3 regions of the Agathobacter sp. genome follow, and region 2 is predicted to be linked to each of the others. Evidence: predicted binding sites of a transcription regulator. Region 2 holds the regulator's gene; each other region holds the start of a gene.
What was found. Region 2 encodes Rex, which represses fermentation and respiration genes when NADH is low (regulators of the CRP and FNR family bind a similar motif). Its sites were predicted from a motif close to ATTGTTAANTANTTAACAAT; they were not measured.
Positions count from the first base shown of each region.

Region 1 (4,795 bases), on a different contig from region 2:
TGGTTTATCGATAAAATCGCAATCCTTGTTGAGATGGAGAATCGTTTAAAGACAGAGGAGCTTACAGTTGAACTGTTAAAAGAGGCAAAGCGTATCGAGTTCCCTGACAACGTTATCTCACAGCTCACAGATATTGATGAGGCTGATATCAAGAAGATGCGTTACGACAACGGCATCGTGGCAGCCTACAAGATGGTTGATACCTGTGCGGCTGAGTTTGCGGCAGAGACACCTTACTACTACTCAGTATTCGGCAGCGAGAATGAGGCGGCAGAGACACATCCACAGAAAAAGGTGCTTGTACTTGGTTCAGGTCCTATCCGTATCGGACAGGGTGTTGAGTTCGATTACTGCTCAGTTCACTGTACATGGGCATTTGCCAAGGAAGGCTGGGAGACAATCATCGTAAACAACAACCCTGAGACAGTTTCAACTGACTTTGATATTGCTGACAAGCTCTATTTTGAGCCACTCACAGCAGAGGATGTTGAGAGCATCGTAAATATTGAAAAGCCTGACGGAGCTGTGGTACAGTTCGGTGGACAGACAGCCATCAAGCTCACAGAGGCACTTATGAAGATGGGTGTCAAGATACTTGGAACAAAGGCTGAGGATGTAGACGCAGCCGAGGATAGAGAGCTCTTCGACGAGATCCTTCAGAAGACAGGTATCCCGAGAGCCGCAGGTGGTACAGTATTTACAGCCGAGGAGGCAAAGAAGGTAGCAAACGAGATTGGCTACCCTGTACTTGTCCGTCCTTCATACGTGCTTGGTGGACAGGGTATGAAGATTGCATGGAATGATGATGAAATCGAAGAGTTTATCGGCATCATCAATACAATCACACAGGATCATCCAATTCTTGTAGATAAGTACCTTATGGGTAAGGAAATTGAGGTCGATGCAATCTGTGACGGAACAGACATCCTGATTCCTGGTATCATGGAGCACATCGAGCGTACAGGAGTACACTCAGGAGACTCTATCTCAGTTTATCCTGCACATACCATCTCAGAGAAAGCAAAAGAGACTCTGGTTGACTATACAAAGAGACTTGCACAGGCACTGCATGTTGTAGGTATGATTAATATCCAGTTTATCGATATGGATGACAATATCTACGTAATCGAGGTAAACCCACGTTCTTCAAGAACAGTGCCATACATCAGCAAGGTTACAGGTATTCCGATTGTAGACCTCGCAGCAAGAATCATCATGGGCGAGACTATAAAGGGCATGGGCTACACACCTGGACTTGCTCCTACAGCCGATTACATTGCAATCAAGATGCCGGTATTCTCATTCGAGAAGCTGCGTGGCGCTGAGATTTCACTCGGACCTGAGATGAAGTCAACAGGAGAGTGTCTTGGAATAGACAAGACCTTCAACGGTGCGCTTTACAAGGCATTTGAGGGTGCGGGAGTCGAGCTTCCTAAGTATAAGCAGATGATTATGACTGTAAAGGATGCCGACAAGCCTGAGGCAGTAGGCATTGCAAAGCGTTTTGAGAAGCTTGGCTACAAGATTTACGCCACAAGAAGCACTGCAAAGTACTTACAGGAGCACGGAGTAAATGCTCTTCGCGTAAACAAGATATCACAGGAGTCTCCAAACGTCATGGATCTTATCCTTGGACACAAGATAGACCTTGTTATCGATACACCTACACAGGGTAACGGAGATAAGACAAGAGACGGCTTCCTTATCAGAAGAAATGCTATCGAGACAGGTGTTTATTGTATCACAGCGATGGATACAGCCAATGCACTTGCACATGCATTAGAGACAGCTTCTGACAAGAAGACACCGGTTGACATTGCAACCGTTAAGAATCTTTAAAAGTATATAGATATATATTTTATTCCCCGGACAGCATATCGGATGTGCTGCCCGGGGATTTTTTATAGAAATTGCAGATATGAAAAAATATTGATGAAAAGATTAGGTTTCGTGCGGCATGTGAGCAATAAGTTATAATAGCATCGTCTTTTGTTAATCTGACGGAATAGTATAAGTAACACGCGTGAAAAATATGCAAAGTTTAATAGAATTTTGACAAATTATTAACAAAAGCAATTGATTTTTACATAAATTTGTAGTATAATGACTTTGTTAAAAAATTAACAGCACGGATGTGCAATACAATTTAAAGGAGATAATATAATGGCAAAGAAAGTTGTAATCGCAAGTGCTTGCCGTACAGCAATCGGCAAAATGGGCGGAGCATTAAGCAATACTCCAGCCGCAGATTTAGGTGCAATCGTAATCAAGGAGGCTTTAAACCGTGCAGGTGTTGCTCCTGAGATGGTTGACGAGGTTAAGATGGGTTGTGTTATCCAGGCAGCTCAGGGACAGAACGTAGCTCGTCAGGCTTCTATCAAGGCAGGACTTCCAATCGAGGTTCCGGCTATCACAATCAACGTTGTTTGTGGATCAGGTCTTAAGTGTGTAAATGACGCTGCTACAATGATCAAGGCCGGTGAGGCTGATATCGTTGTTGCCGGTGGTATGGAGAACATGTCAATGGCTCCTTACGCTATGACAAAGGCACGTTTCGGATACAGAATGAACAATGCAACAATCATCGATACAATGGTTAACGATGCTCTTACAGATGCATTCAACCATTATCATATGATGATCACAGCTGAGAATGTATGTGACAAATACGGCATCACTCGTGAAGAGCTTGATGAGTTCTCAGCAAACTCACAGCAGAAGTGTGAGGCTGCTATCGCAGCAGGCAAGTTCGATGATGAAATCGTTCCTGTACCTGTTAAGGTTAAGAAAGAAATCGTTGAGTTCACAAAGGACGAGGGACCTCGTGCCGGAACAACAGCAGAGTCTCTTTCTAAGCTTCGTTGCTGCTCTGGTAAAGAGGGCGGACTTGTTACAGCAGGTAACGCATCAGGAATCAATGATGGTGCTGCTGCAGTAGTTGTAATGAGCGAAGAGAAGGCTAAGGAGCTCGGCGTTAAGCCATTAGCTACATGGGTAGCAGGAGCACTTGGCGGAGTTGAGCCTGAGATCATGGGTGTTGGACCTGTAGCTTCTACAAAGAAGGTTCTTGCAAAGACCGGTCTTACAATTGATGATTTCGATCTTATCGAGGCAAACGAGGCATTTGCTGCACAGTCAATCGCTGTAGCAAGAGATCTTGGTTTCGATATGAGCAAGGTAAATGTTAACGGTGGTGCTATCGCACTCGGACATCCGGTTGGAGCTTCAGGCTGCCGTATCCTTGTTACATTATTACATGAGATGCAGAAGAGAGGATCTAACAGAGGTCTTGCAACACTTTGTATCGGTGGTGGAATGGGATGTTCTACTATCGTTGAGAAGTACTAATTTTCTTTGCCAATAGATATATGAGGGGATGCAGGCGCATCCCCTTGTAGTGTGAATTAGTTTATTCACATCAGTTTATATATATGATTAAGTTATGCTGCAGAGGCTTAGCACTTAAAGCCTTTGTGCCATAATATATTTTTAGGAGGAATTAAAATGAAGGTTGGAGTTATCGGTGCTGGTACAATGGGCCAGGGAATCGCAAAAGCATTCGCACAGGTAGACGGATACGAGGTAGCACTCTGCGATATCAAGCAGGAGTGGGCTGAAGGCGGAAAAGACAAGATTGCAAAAGGATATGCAAGACTTGTAGCAAAAGAGAAAATGACACAGGAGAAGGTTGACAGCATTCTTGCAAGCATCACTCCTGGTTTAAAAGAAGATCTCTGCAAGGATTGTGACCTCATCGTTGAGGCTGCTTTCGAGGATATGCAGGTTAAGAAAACTACATTCGCTGAGTTAGACAAGATTGCTAAGCCAGAGTGTATTTTCGCTTCAAATACATCATCACTTTCAATCACAGAGATTGGAAACGGACTTACACGTCCATTAATCGGTATGCACTTCTTCAACCCTGCTGACCGTATGAAGTTAGTAGAGGTTATCGCAGGCGTAAACACACCTGTTGAGACAGTTGATGCTATCAAGAAGATTTCAGAGGAGATCGGAAAGACTCCTGTACAGGTTAACGAGGCTGCTGGTTTCGTAGTAAACCGTATTCTTATCCCAATGATCAACGAGGCTGCTTTCATCAAGATGGAGGGCGTTTCAGATATCGCCGGAATCGATGCAGCTATGAAGCTTGGTGCTAACCATCCAATGGGACCATTAGAGCTTGGAGATTTCATCGGACTTGATATCTGCCTTGCAATCATGGACGTTCTTTACAATGAGACAGGCGACAGCAAGTATCGTGCATGCCCACTCCTTCGCAAGATGGTAAGAGGCGGAAACCTTGGATGCAAGAGCGGCAAGGGATTCTACGTTTACAACGCAGACCGCACAAAGACACCTGTAGACGCAATGTAAATGAGATTAAAACAAAATATAAAATTCAAGGAGAATAAATCATGGATTTCACTTTAGATCAGAAACATGAGATGGCTCGCGACCTTTTCAAACAGTTCGCAGAGACAGAAGTTAAGCCTCTTGCACAGGAGACTGACGAGACAGAGGTATTCCCAGCAGAGACAGTTGCAAAGATGGGAAAATATGGATTCATGGGCATTCCTGTACCAAAGGAGTACGGCGGACAGGGCTGTGATCCACTTACATATGTTATGTGTGTAGAAGAATTATCAAAGGTTTGTGGTACAACAGGCGTTATCGTATCTGCTCATACATCACTTTGTATCGATCCAATCATGACATTCGGTACAGAGGAGCAGAAGAAAAAATACGTTCCTGACCTTGCTTCAGGCAAGAAGATCGGTGCTTTCGGTCTTAC
Region 1 is NZ_CDRTEH010000006.1:25,470-30,264, reverse strand. Features, by position in the region: gene carB (carbamoyl-phosphate synthase large subunit) at 1-1,839, shown strand, start outside; gene ACW6PM_RS07400 (acetyl-CoA C-acetyltransferase) at 2,164-3,348, shown strand; gene ACW6PM_RS07395 (3-hydroxyacyl-CoA dehydrogenase family protein) at 3,505-4,377, shown strand; gene ACW6PM_RS07390 (acyl-CoA dehydrogenase) at 4,419-4,795, shown strand, end outside.
Region 1: the regulator Rex is predicted to act here: its motif matches at 2,052-2,071, upstream of ACW6PM_RS07400 (acetyl-CoA C-acetyltransferase).

Region 2 (4,795 bases):
GGGAGTGTCTTGAGACCGGCATAAGCCCTAGGTGCCATCTGGAGGATATCACACGTTCAGATATATATGGCTTTGTTATTCCTTTCTGTGTTGAGCTCATGAAGCTGCAGGAGGAGTACAAGATTCCGATTAAGGTGCGTGCCTGTGATACAATGGGATATGGAGTAAACTTCCCGGGAGCAGTTATACCTCGAAGTGTGCCGGGCATCATATACGGACTTAACACACATGCAGGTGTGCCGTCATCACAGATTGAGTGGCATGGACACAATGACTTTTACAAGGCTGTAAACAACTCTACAACAGCATGGCTCTACGGAGCAAGCGGCGTCAACTGTTCACTGTTTGGCATCGGAGAGAGAACCGGAAACACACCGCTTGAGGCTATGGTATTTGAGTATGCACAGCTTAAGGGTACACTCGATGGCATGGATACAACGGTTATTACAGAGCTCTCAGAGTACTTTGAGAAGGAGCTTGGATACGTGCAGCCGAGCCGTACACCATTTGTCGGCAGAAATTTCAATGTGACGAGAGCCGGAATTCATGCTGACGGACTTCTCAAAAATGAGGAGATTTACAACATATTTGATACAGGTAAATTCTTAAACAGACCACCTCTTGTAGCTGTGTCTAATACATCAGGACTTGCAGGAATAGCGCTGTGGATAAACACCTACTACCGCCTGCCTGATGACAGAAAGGTAGATAAGAACTCAAAGCTTGTGACCATGATAAAGGAATGGGTAGATGAGCAGTATGACGAGGGCCGTGTGACTACCATCACAGATAATGAGCTTGTAGTTCAAATTACTGATTGCTGTAAAAAGCTTAATATAGTATTATAGTGAGGTAGATTAGTACATGTCACATGATAATTACAGCCTGAGTGCCAGAGTATACAATCATATCAGGGATGGTATACTTGCAGGAACATTTGCAAAGGGCGATGAGCTTAAGGAAAAGAATATCGGTGATGAGCTTGGGGTGAGCAGGACTCCCGTGAGGGAGGCACTGCGCCAGCTTGAGCTTGAAGGACTTGTATCTATTATCCCAAATAAGGGCGCATTCGTGGAGGGTGTTTCCACGGATGATATCAGGGATATATATGAGATAAGGGCTCTGCTTGAGGGACTTTGTGCCAGATGGGCTGCAACGAGGATATCGGATGAGCTCATGGCGGCCATGGAGGAGAATATTTATCTCACGGAGTTTCACGAGAAAAAGGGCAATGCAAAGCAGCTTCTTGAGCTGGACAATAGGTTTCATGAGCTATTGTATGAGGCCGGTGGAAGCAAGGAGCTTATGAGAGTATTAAAGGACTATCATGAGTATGTCGGCAGAGTGAGAAAGGTGACACTCGGCGAGACAAAGAGAGCTAAAAACTCCACTCACGAGCATAAACAGATATGCGAGGCAATTAAGAATCATGACGCACTGCTGGCAGAAAAATGCGCCAGAGAGCATATAAACAATTCAAAGGAAAATATGGAACACCTTGGTTGGGAGAACCTTATTAAGTAAAGGAGATTTAAGAATGAGCAAGATTACGATGACAACACCCCTTGTAGAGATGGACGGAGACGAGATGACCAGAATCCTCTGGCAGATGATAAAGGATGAGCTTTTAACACCTTTTATCGATTTAAAGACAGAGTATTATGATCTGGGCTTAGAGGAGCGAAATCGTACAGATGATCAGGTGACCGTTGAATCAGCAAAGGCAACCATGAAATACGGTGTAGCAGTAAAATGTGCGACAATCACACCAAACGCAGCCAGAATGACAGAGTACAATTTAAAGGAGATGTGGAAGAGCCCTAACGGCACAATAAGAGCTATGCTTGACGGAACAGTATTCAGGGCTCCAATCGTTGTAAAGGGCATAGAGCCAAACGTAAAGACATGGGTTAAACAAATCACAATCGCTCGTCATGCATACGGTGATGTATACAAGGCATCAGAGATGAAGGTAGCAGGTCCGGGAAAGGCAGAGCTTGTATTTACAGCAGAAGACGGAACCGAGACAAGAGAATTAATCCATGAGTTTAAGGGTGCAGGAGTTATTCAGGGACAGCACAACTTAGACGATTCAATTGAGAGCTTTGCACATAGCTGCTTTAAGTATGCGCTTGATACAAAGCAGGATTTATGGTTTGCCACAAAGGATACCATCTCAAAGAAGTATGACCACACCTTCAAGGATATCTTCCAGGAAATCTTTGATGCACAGTACAAGGATGCTTTTGAGAAGGCAGGAATTACATATTTCTATACACTTATCGATGATGCCGTTGCCAGAGTAATGAAATCTGAGGGTGGATTTATCTGGGCATGCAAGAACTACGACGGAGATGTAATGAGTGATATGATCTCATCTGCATTCGGCTCACTTGCCATGATGACATCAGTGCTTGTATCACCTCACGGATACTATGAGTATGAGGCAGCACATGGAACAGTCCAGAGACACTATTACAAGCATTTAAAGGGTGAGGAGACATCAACAAACTCTGTAGCTACTATATTTGCATGGACAGGAGCACTCAGAAAGAGAGGAGAGCTTGACAAGCTTCCTGCACTTTCAGAGTTTGCAGACAAGCTCGAGGCAGCCTGCATAAAGACTATTGAGAGCGGAAAGATGACAAAGGATCTCGCACTCATCACAACAATTGAGAATCCTACTGTTTTAAACAGCGAAGGCTTTATCAAGGCAATCAGGGAAGAGCTTGAGAAGACAATTTAATCTGAATTTTGGCTTTTAGCCTTGGAATATGATATAACCCGGGGATAATTATAAATTTTTTGAATGTTAAATTCTTAACACATTGACAGATGACCTTCAAAAAATTATAATTAATCTTGGGTTTTTGTCTTTAAAAGAGAAATGACATCCCGATGATTGGAGGAATAAGACTTGAGTAAAGAAATATCACAGGCGGTTATAAGACGACTGCCACGATACTATAGATATCTCGGAGAGCTTTTGGATGAGGGAGTGGAGCGTATTTCATCAAACGATCTGAGCCACAGAATGAAGGTGACAGCTTCACAAATCAGACAGGATCTCAACAATTTCGGAGGCTTTGGACAGCAGGGATATGGATACAATGTTCAGTTCCTCTACGAGGAAATTGGAAAGATAATGGGACTTGACACTGAGCATAGAATAATTATTATCGGTGCAGGTAATCTGGGACAGGCGCTCGCCAATTATGTAAAGTTTGAAAAGCTTGGCTTTGTGATTACAGCTCTATTTGATGTGAATCCTGAGCTTTCAGGAAAGAGTGTGCGTGGTATTCCGATTCTTATGCTAAGCGAGCTTGGCGAGTATTGCAGGACACACAAGGTGGATATAGCAGCACTCACCATGCCAAAGTCAAAGGCTGACTCCATTGCGTCAAAGCTTGTGGAACTTGGCATAAAGGCAATATGGAATTTTGCTCATGTGGACCTTGAGATTCCTGACAAGGATGTGGTTGTGGAGAGTGTACATCTGTCTGACAGCCTTATGCAGCTCAGCTATAATATTGTAAAAAATTCCAAAAATAAATAGAGGGTGAGTCTTATGGATGATAAAAAAGATTTTGAGGCTGCGTTAAAAGGGAAAAAAGTGCCTTTACTTGTTTTAGACCAGAAGTGGCACAGACTTTTTGCCATTCATGGTAAGACTGATGAAATATCAGCCACGGAAAAAGAGCTGGATGAGCTGTTGAAGCTGCAGGGCAAGTACAACAATGAGCTTAAGAATTTGAAAAAGCTTAAGTCAAAAATTATGTCTAATATTGTTGCTAATATGGGAGATGACGGAGATGAAAAGCGTGATAAGGATAAGCAGCTTATAGATGAAATTAATGAGAAGGCCGACAATATCGAGGGAGAGCTTATTGAAATCCAAAAGAATATAAAGACCGTAAATGACAGACTGATGCTTTTGTCGATGGATTATTTCAGTGAAAAAATTGAGAAAAACAAACTGGAATCAAAGGAAATTGACGACTGGATTGCAAATATAAGAGTTGAGCTCAAAAAGAATGTAATAAGGAAACAGAACAGAGATATCAACAACAGGGAAATTTATTCGTACCTTCATGATATTTTTGGTGCAGAGGTTTTAAATCTTTTTGATATTGAATATGATGATCCTATGGTTTTCAATGCTACTAATGCAAAGGCTGATAATGCAAACAATGAGAATAAGGGGAATTGATATTGGAATATATTGTTACAGGTAATGAAATGAAGCTTCTGGACGATACAACATCACAGACCTTTTTGGTTCCTTCGGTGGTGCTGATGGAGCAGGCTGCGGCCGGTGTTGTCCGGGAGCTTGTTGCATGTTTTGATAAATCAAAGGAGTTTGCCGTGATATGCGGCAGAGGCAATAATGCTGGGGACGGTATCGCGATAGCAAGGCTTCTAAATCAGGCCGGATACAGATGCATGGTGTACTATGCGTTTGGCACAGATGCGGCAGGAAGCGAGCTCTTTGAGCTGCAGAAAAATATATACGCAAGGTATGGCTTTCCGGTGGCCAATGATATCGAGAATATATTAAAAAGTGACGTAATAATAGATTCACTGTTTGGCACAGGGCTTAAGCGAGCCATAGAGGGCTCCCTAGCAGATGTGATTTCAGCCGTTAACAGGGCAAATGCTTACAGGGTGGCAGTTGATGTGCCATCGGGAGTGGATTCAGATAAAGGACATGTGATGGGAAGTGTTTTTAAAGCAGATATCACATATACCTTTTCTTATAAGAAGACAGGTCTTCTACTGTGGCCGGGCTGTGATT
Region 2 is NZ_CDRTEH010000002.1:48,825-53,619, forward strand. Features, by position in the region: gene ACW6PM_RS02370 (2-isopropylmalate synthase) at 1-848, shown strand, start outside; gene ACW6PM_RS02375 (GntR family transcriptional regulator) at 865-1,524, shown strand; gene ACW6PM_RS02380 (NADP-dependent isocitrate dehydrogenase) at 1,538-2,746, shown strand; gene ACW6PM_RS02385 (redox-sensing transcriptional repressor Rex) at 2,918-3,556, shown strand; gene ACW6PM_RS02390 (hypothetical protein) at 3,569-4,210, shown strand; gene ACW6PM_RS02395 (NAD(P)H-hydrate dehydratase) at 4,213-4,795, shown strand, end outside.

Region 3 (4,795 bases), on a different contig from region 2:
AAATGTAATGAAAAAATTGCAGAACTGAACTTTAACAGATTGCAAAATATGGATATATACCATATGCTTACACCGGCTGTTTTATCATACGAAGGAATTGCATTTCAATATATGGCACCATCTGTGTTTGAAAATAGCCAGTTTGAGTATGTACAAAATCACTTGAGAATACTATCCGCTTTTTATGGTGTTTTAAAACCCATGGATGGAGTAACACCATACCGCTTGTAAATGCAGGCAAAGGTCGAAATAGAAGATGCAAAAAATCTGTATGAGTACTGGCATGATATTTTGTATCGTTCAATAATTGATAAAAGCAGAATTATAATTAATCTTGCATCAAAGGAGTATTCTAAGTGCATAGAAAAGTATCTTACACCGCAGGATAAATATATTACAATTTCATTCTGCGAGCAAGCAGGCAATAAACTGGTAACAAAAGGAACTTATGCTAAGATGGCTCGCGGTGAGATGGTTCGATTCATGGCGGAAAATGATATTGAAAATCCTGATGATATAAAAAAGTTTAATAGGCTTGGTTATATATTCAGGTCTGATTTATCATCAGATAGTAAATATATTTTTGAACGCAAAAAAACATAATTATTTTAAGTTATCAAGAGAATATAATTTTAATAACAATAATAGTTATTATTATTAATCAAAAATAATAACTATTACTAATTTAATATTATATGATAACCGGTAATAAAAAGAGGACATATGGATTTATACATATCCATATATCCTCTTTTTTATTGATATTAATCTACAAGCTTGTCAAGTTCCTTGATATACTCAGTTTCGCTTGATGTTTTATGAGTAGACTGTTTTGCATACAATCCGACAGAAGTCTGTGATTTCTTAATTGCCTGCATGGTTCCAGCACCGGCAACACAGCCTCCGGGACATGCCATACCCTCAAGAAGATATCCGGGATACTTGCCTAAAGTTGCAAGTTTAAGAAGCTGACGGCATTCTTTTAAACCTTCTGCATTTGCTACCTTTACTTCATGATCCGGATGATCACGCTTTATGACATTAACAACAGCCTGTGCCACACCTCCTGCGACTGCGAAGTTTCTTCCGTCTGTTGAAGCATCGCTGACACCTGCAGGGTCTTCCTCGATATTTTCAAGGTCCACATGCTTTGCGGAAAAAATACCGGTCATCTCTTCAAAGGTGAGTACAAAGTCCACTTCGCTTCGTACACTGCGTCGCATAGCCTCGAGCTTTTTGGCAGCACATGGTCCGATAAATACCACGCGTGCATCTGGATTATGCTGCTTTATAAGACGTGCAGTGAGTGTCATAGGTGTAAGTGCCATTGAGATACATTTTGCATGCTCAGGGAAGAGCTTTTTAGCCATGACTGACCATGCCGGACAGCATGAGGTTGCCATGAAAGGAAGCTCATCCGGTACTTCTTTTAGGAAGTCCTCGGCCTCCTGCTTGGCACATAGGTCTGCTCCTATAGCTACTTCAAATACATCTGCAAAACCAAGAGCTTTCATGGCAGCACGTAGCTTTCCGGGAGTAACCTTTGGACCAAACTGTCCAACAAATGCAGGAGCAACTGCAGCATATACCTTTTCACCGGACTGTATTGCTCTGATAGTCTGGAAAATCTGGGATTTATCAGCAATCGCACCAAAAGGACAGTTGACAAGGCATTGTCCGCACGAAACACACTTATCATAATCGATATTTGCTTTGCCGTTTTCGTCAGAAGAAATGGCATCCATGCCACAGGCCTTTGCACATGGACGTTCCTGAACAATAATTGCATTATATGAACATACGCTTGCACAGCGTCCGCACTTGATGCATTTTTCCTGGTCAATTACAGATTTTCCGGTTGTGCGGTCCAAAGATATAGCATCTTTTGGACATACCTCCATGCATGGATGAGCCAGACATCCCTGACAGCCGTCTGTCACATGTACTCTTTTTTCCGGACATGCATTACAGGCAAATTTTATAACATTGATAAGAGGCGGCGTATAGTAGGTTTCATCTTTATCGGCAGCCTCGATGCCATCTGATATAGGTGAATGCTCTGCCGCACTGCGGTTAGGCAGTCCCATTGCCAGACGAAGTCTCTCTCCAACTATAGCACGCTCCAAAAATACATCGTTTCTGAAATTCCCTTTTTCACCGGGAATAATCTTATATGGAAGAGCTTCCATACGTTCTTTAACAGGCCATTCTGTATGATAAGCCATACGTGCAACCTCTGTAAAGATTTTATGTCTGATTTCCTGAATTCGGGTTTCGACACCTCTCATTATTGATTCCTCCTTATAAAATAAAATCTCAATTTTCCTTATTGTATCAGATAAAATAAGCAGTCTCAATAAATCGGCTGTACTTTTTATGATACATAAATACTAGATAATTAATGAATTTTAAAACTGATTTTTTGGCGGTTCTTAGAACATAAAGGATAATATTAAATTATTAAAAATAGGAATTATTACTGTTTTGTATTGACTAAAGTACTATAATACTATATAATATTTATAGTCAATTAATCCTAAATAATATGAATTAATGGCTATTTGGAGAATACCATTCAAATACATGGAGAAGCTAAAGGGAGGAAAATATGGATAGGAAAGCAATATATGCATATTGCAATCTGCATGGATTATGGAAATGCTAAGTATAGATATTGTTGGACTTATAGGAGCCTGTTCCTATGCTTTGGACTGCATAGAAGCAGAGCTGGTAAATATCACAAACAAACATGGAAAAAGAGTGGCTTATATAAGCGTATGCATGGCTGAATATTGGGCAATTCAAGGTGATGCGTTACAAGATTTAGCCATGTGTGCTTTACTGCATGACAATGCTCTGACACAATATATTTCTGAGGAGCTTAAAAAGGATTCTGTTATTGACCTTAAAAAAGATTTATCCGAGGAAAAAACAAATCTCCATTGTATATATGGTGAAAAGAATGTTACTAAACTTCCTTTTAAAACAGATGTTTCAAATGTGATTTTGTATCATCATGAACATGCCGATGGAACCGGCCCTTTTCAAAAAAAGTGGAATGAAATTCCATTGTTCGCAAGGATTATTCACCTTGCGGATATCATTGATATTATAAGAAATAGTATTGATTTTGATGATAATAGCTGGGATTTTATATGTCAATATCTTTCCAAAAATAAGGATAGTCTATTTGATTCGGAATGTGTTAATGCTTTTTATCATGTATTCACAAAAGAATCCTTTATGTGTTTAAGCGATGATTCTTTTGAAACGAAGCTATGGGAAGCTATCCCAAGAGAAAAGCTGTTTTTTGATTGGGAAATGTGTAAAGATGTTGCGGATTTCTTTGCAAAGATTGTAGATTATAAATCCTCTTTTACAAGCAGGCATTCTATAGGAGTAGCTGAAAAAGCCTCCCAGCTTGCAAAATATATGGGATATGATTCAATCACTGTACAGAAAATGTATTTAGCAGGTGCACTGCATGATATAGGAAAAATGGCGGTAGGCAATGAAATTCTGGAAAAACCGGATAAGCTTACGGATGATGAATTTTCTAAAATGAAAAATCATGCCGGTTATACATATCTTATATTATCAGAGGTTAATGATTTTGAAGAAATACGAGACTGGGCAGCTTTCCATCATGAAAAATTAAATGGAAAAGGGTATCCTTTTGGAAAAACCGCTGATGAATTAAATGAGCCGGAACGTATGATGGCATGTGTTGATATTTATCAGGCTCTTACGGAAGATAGACCTTATAAAAAAGGATTATCCCATGAAAAAACATGTGATATCCTTGATGACATGGCAAGTAAAGATTTTATTGATTCAGATATTTCAAAAACGATTAGAGAATGTTTTGGAAAAACCTGATGCCATATATGAAAACAGGAGATGTTTCAGACAATAGCATTTTCAGTTATATACTGGAAGGGCATGGATTTTCAAAGCAAAATAATAATGAAAGAAGGATGAATATATGTATGAAATGAAACCAGAATATTATATCGGCATAGATATGATAGACGAAGAGCATAAGCAGTTGTTTAAATATGCAGATGAGGCATATGAACTGCTTCATGACGAGAATACACCTGATAAATATGATAGAATTGATATGATACTGGAAGACCTTCGTGATTATACAGCGAAACATTTTACTGATGAAGAGCAGTATATGGAGTCTATCAATTATAAAAAATTATTTACTCAAAAAATTCAGCATCAGGAATTTATACACAAACTTGATGAATTTATTGAACATCACAATGATGAAATAAAAGATCAGGATGAACAGATTATGGGTATTTTAAAGTATCTCACAGAGTGGTTAGTTAATCACATCCTATATGTTGATGGTCAAATTGCAGAATTTGTATCAAAAATGTAATCTTTTGAATTACTAAAAACTGGCCAGGTGAAAATTCAGTCACAGCGTAAGAAAACCGGGAGACCGGGAATGCGGCAGGGGGGCACACCCTCATGTAAGCGACTAGCGAAGCTGGTTAGATACTGTAGAATTATGCACATGAAACACAGAAATGCCCAGCCATGGATGGCTGGGCAAGGTGTTATGCGCCATGGACGGCGCATAAAAGCCGGTTTCGTCAAGCATAGAAACACTATAAAGCATAATTCGTACAGAATCTTAACAGCAAAGCGTTAGCGCACATGAGGGTGTGCCCCTTACTGCATTCCCGGTCTCCCGGTTTTCGTAGTCATGCCATGACACTGAATTAAGCAGTCTTTCCGGTATAAAGCTGATAATACTTTCCCTTCTTTGCAATCA
Region 3 is NZ_CDRTEH010000009.1:21,057-25,851, forward strand. Features, by position in the region: partial or broken gene yaaA (peroxide stress protein YaaA) at 1-603, shown strand, start outside; gene ACW6PM_RS08775 (4Fe-4S dicluster domain-containing protein) at 765-2,288, opposite strand; gene ACW6PM_RS08780 (HD-GYP domain-containing protein) at 2,659-3,879, shown strand; gene ACW6PM_RS08785 (bacteriohemerythrin) at 3,986-4,396, shown strand; gene ACW6PM_RS08790 (ABC transporter ATP-binding protein) at 4,743-4,795, opposite strand, start outside.
Region 3: the regulator Rex is predicted to act here: its motif matches at 2,449-2,468, upstream of ACW6PM_RS08775 (4Fe-4S dicluster domain-containing protein).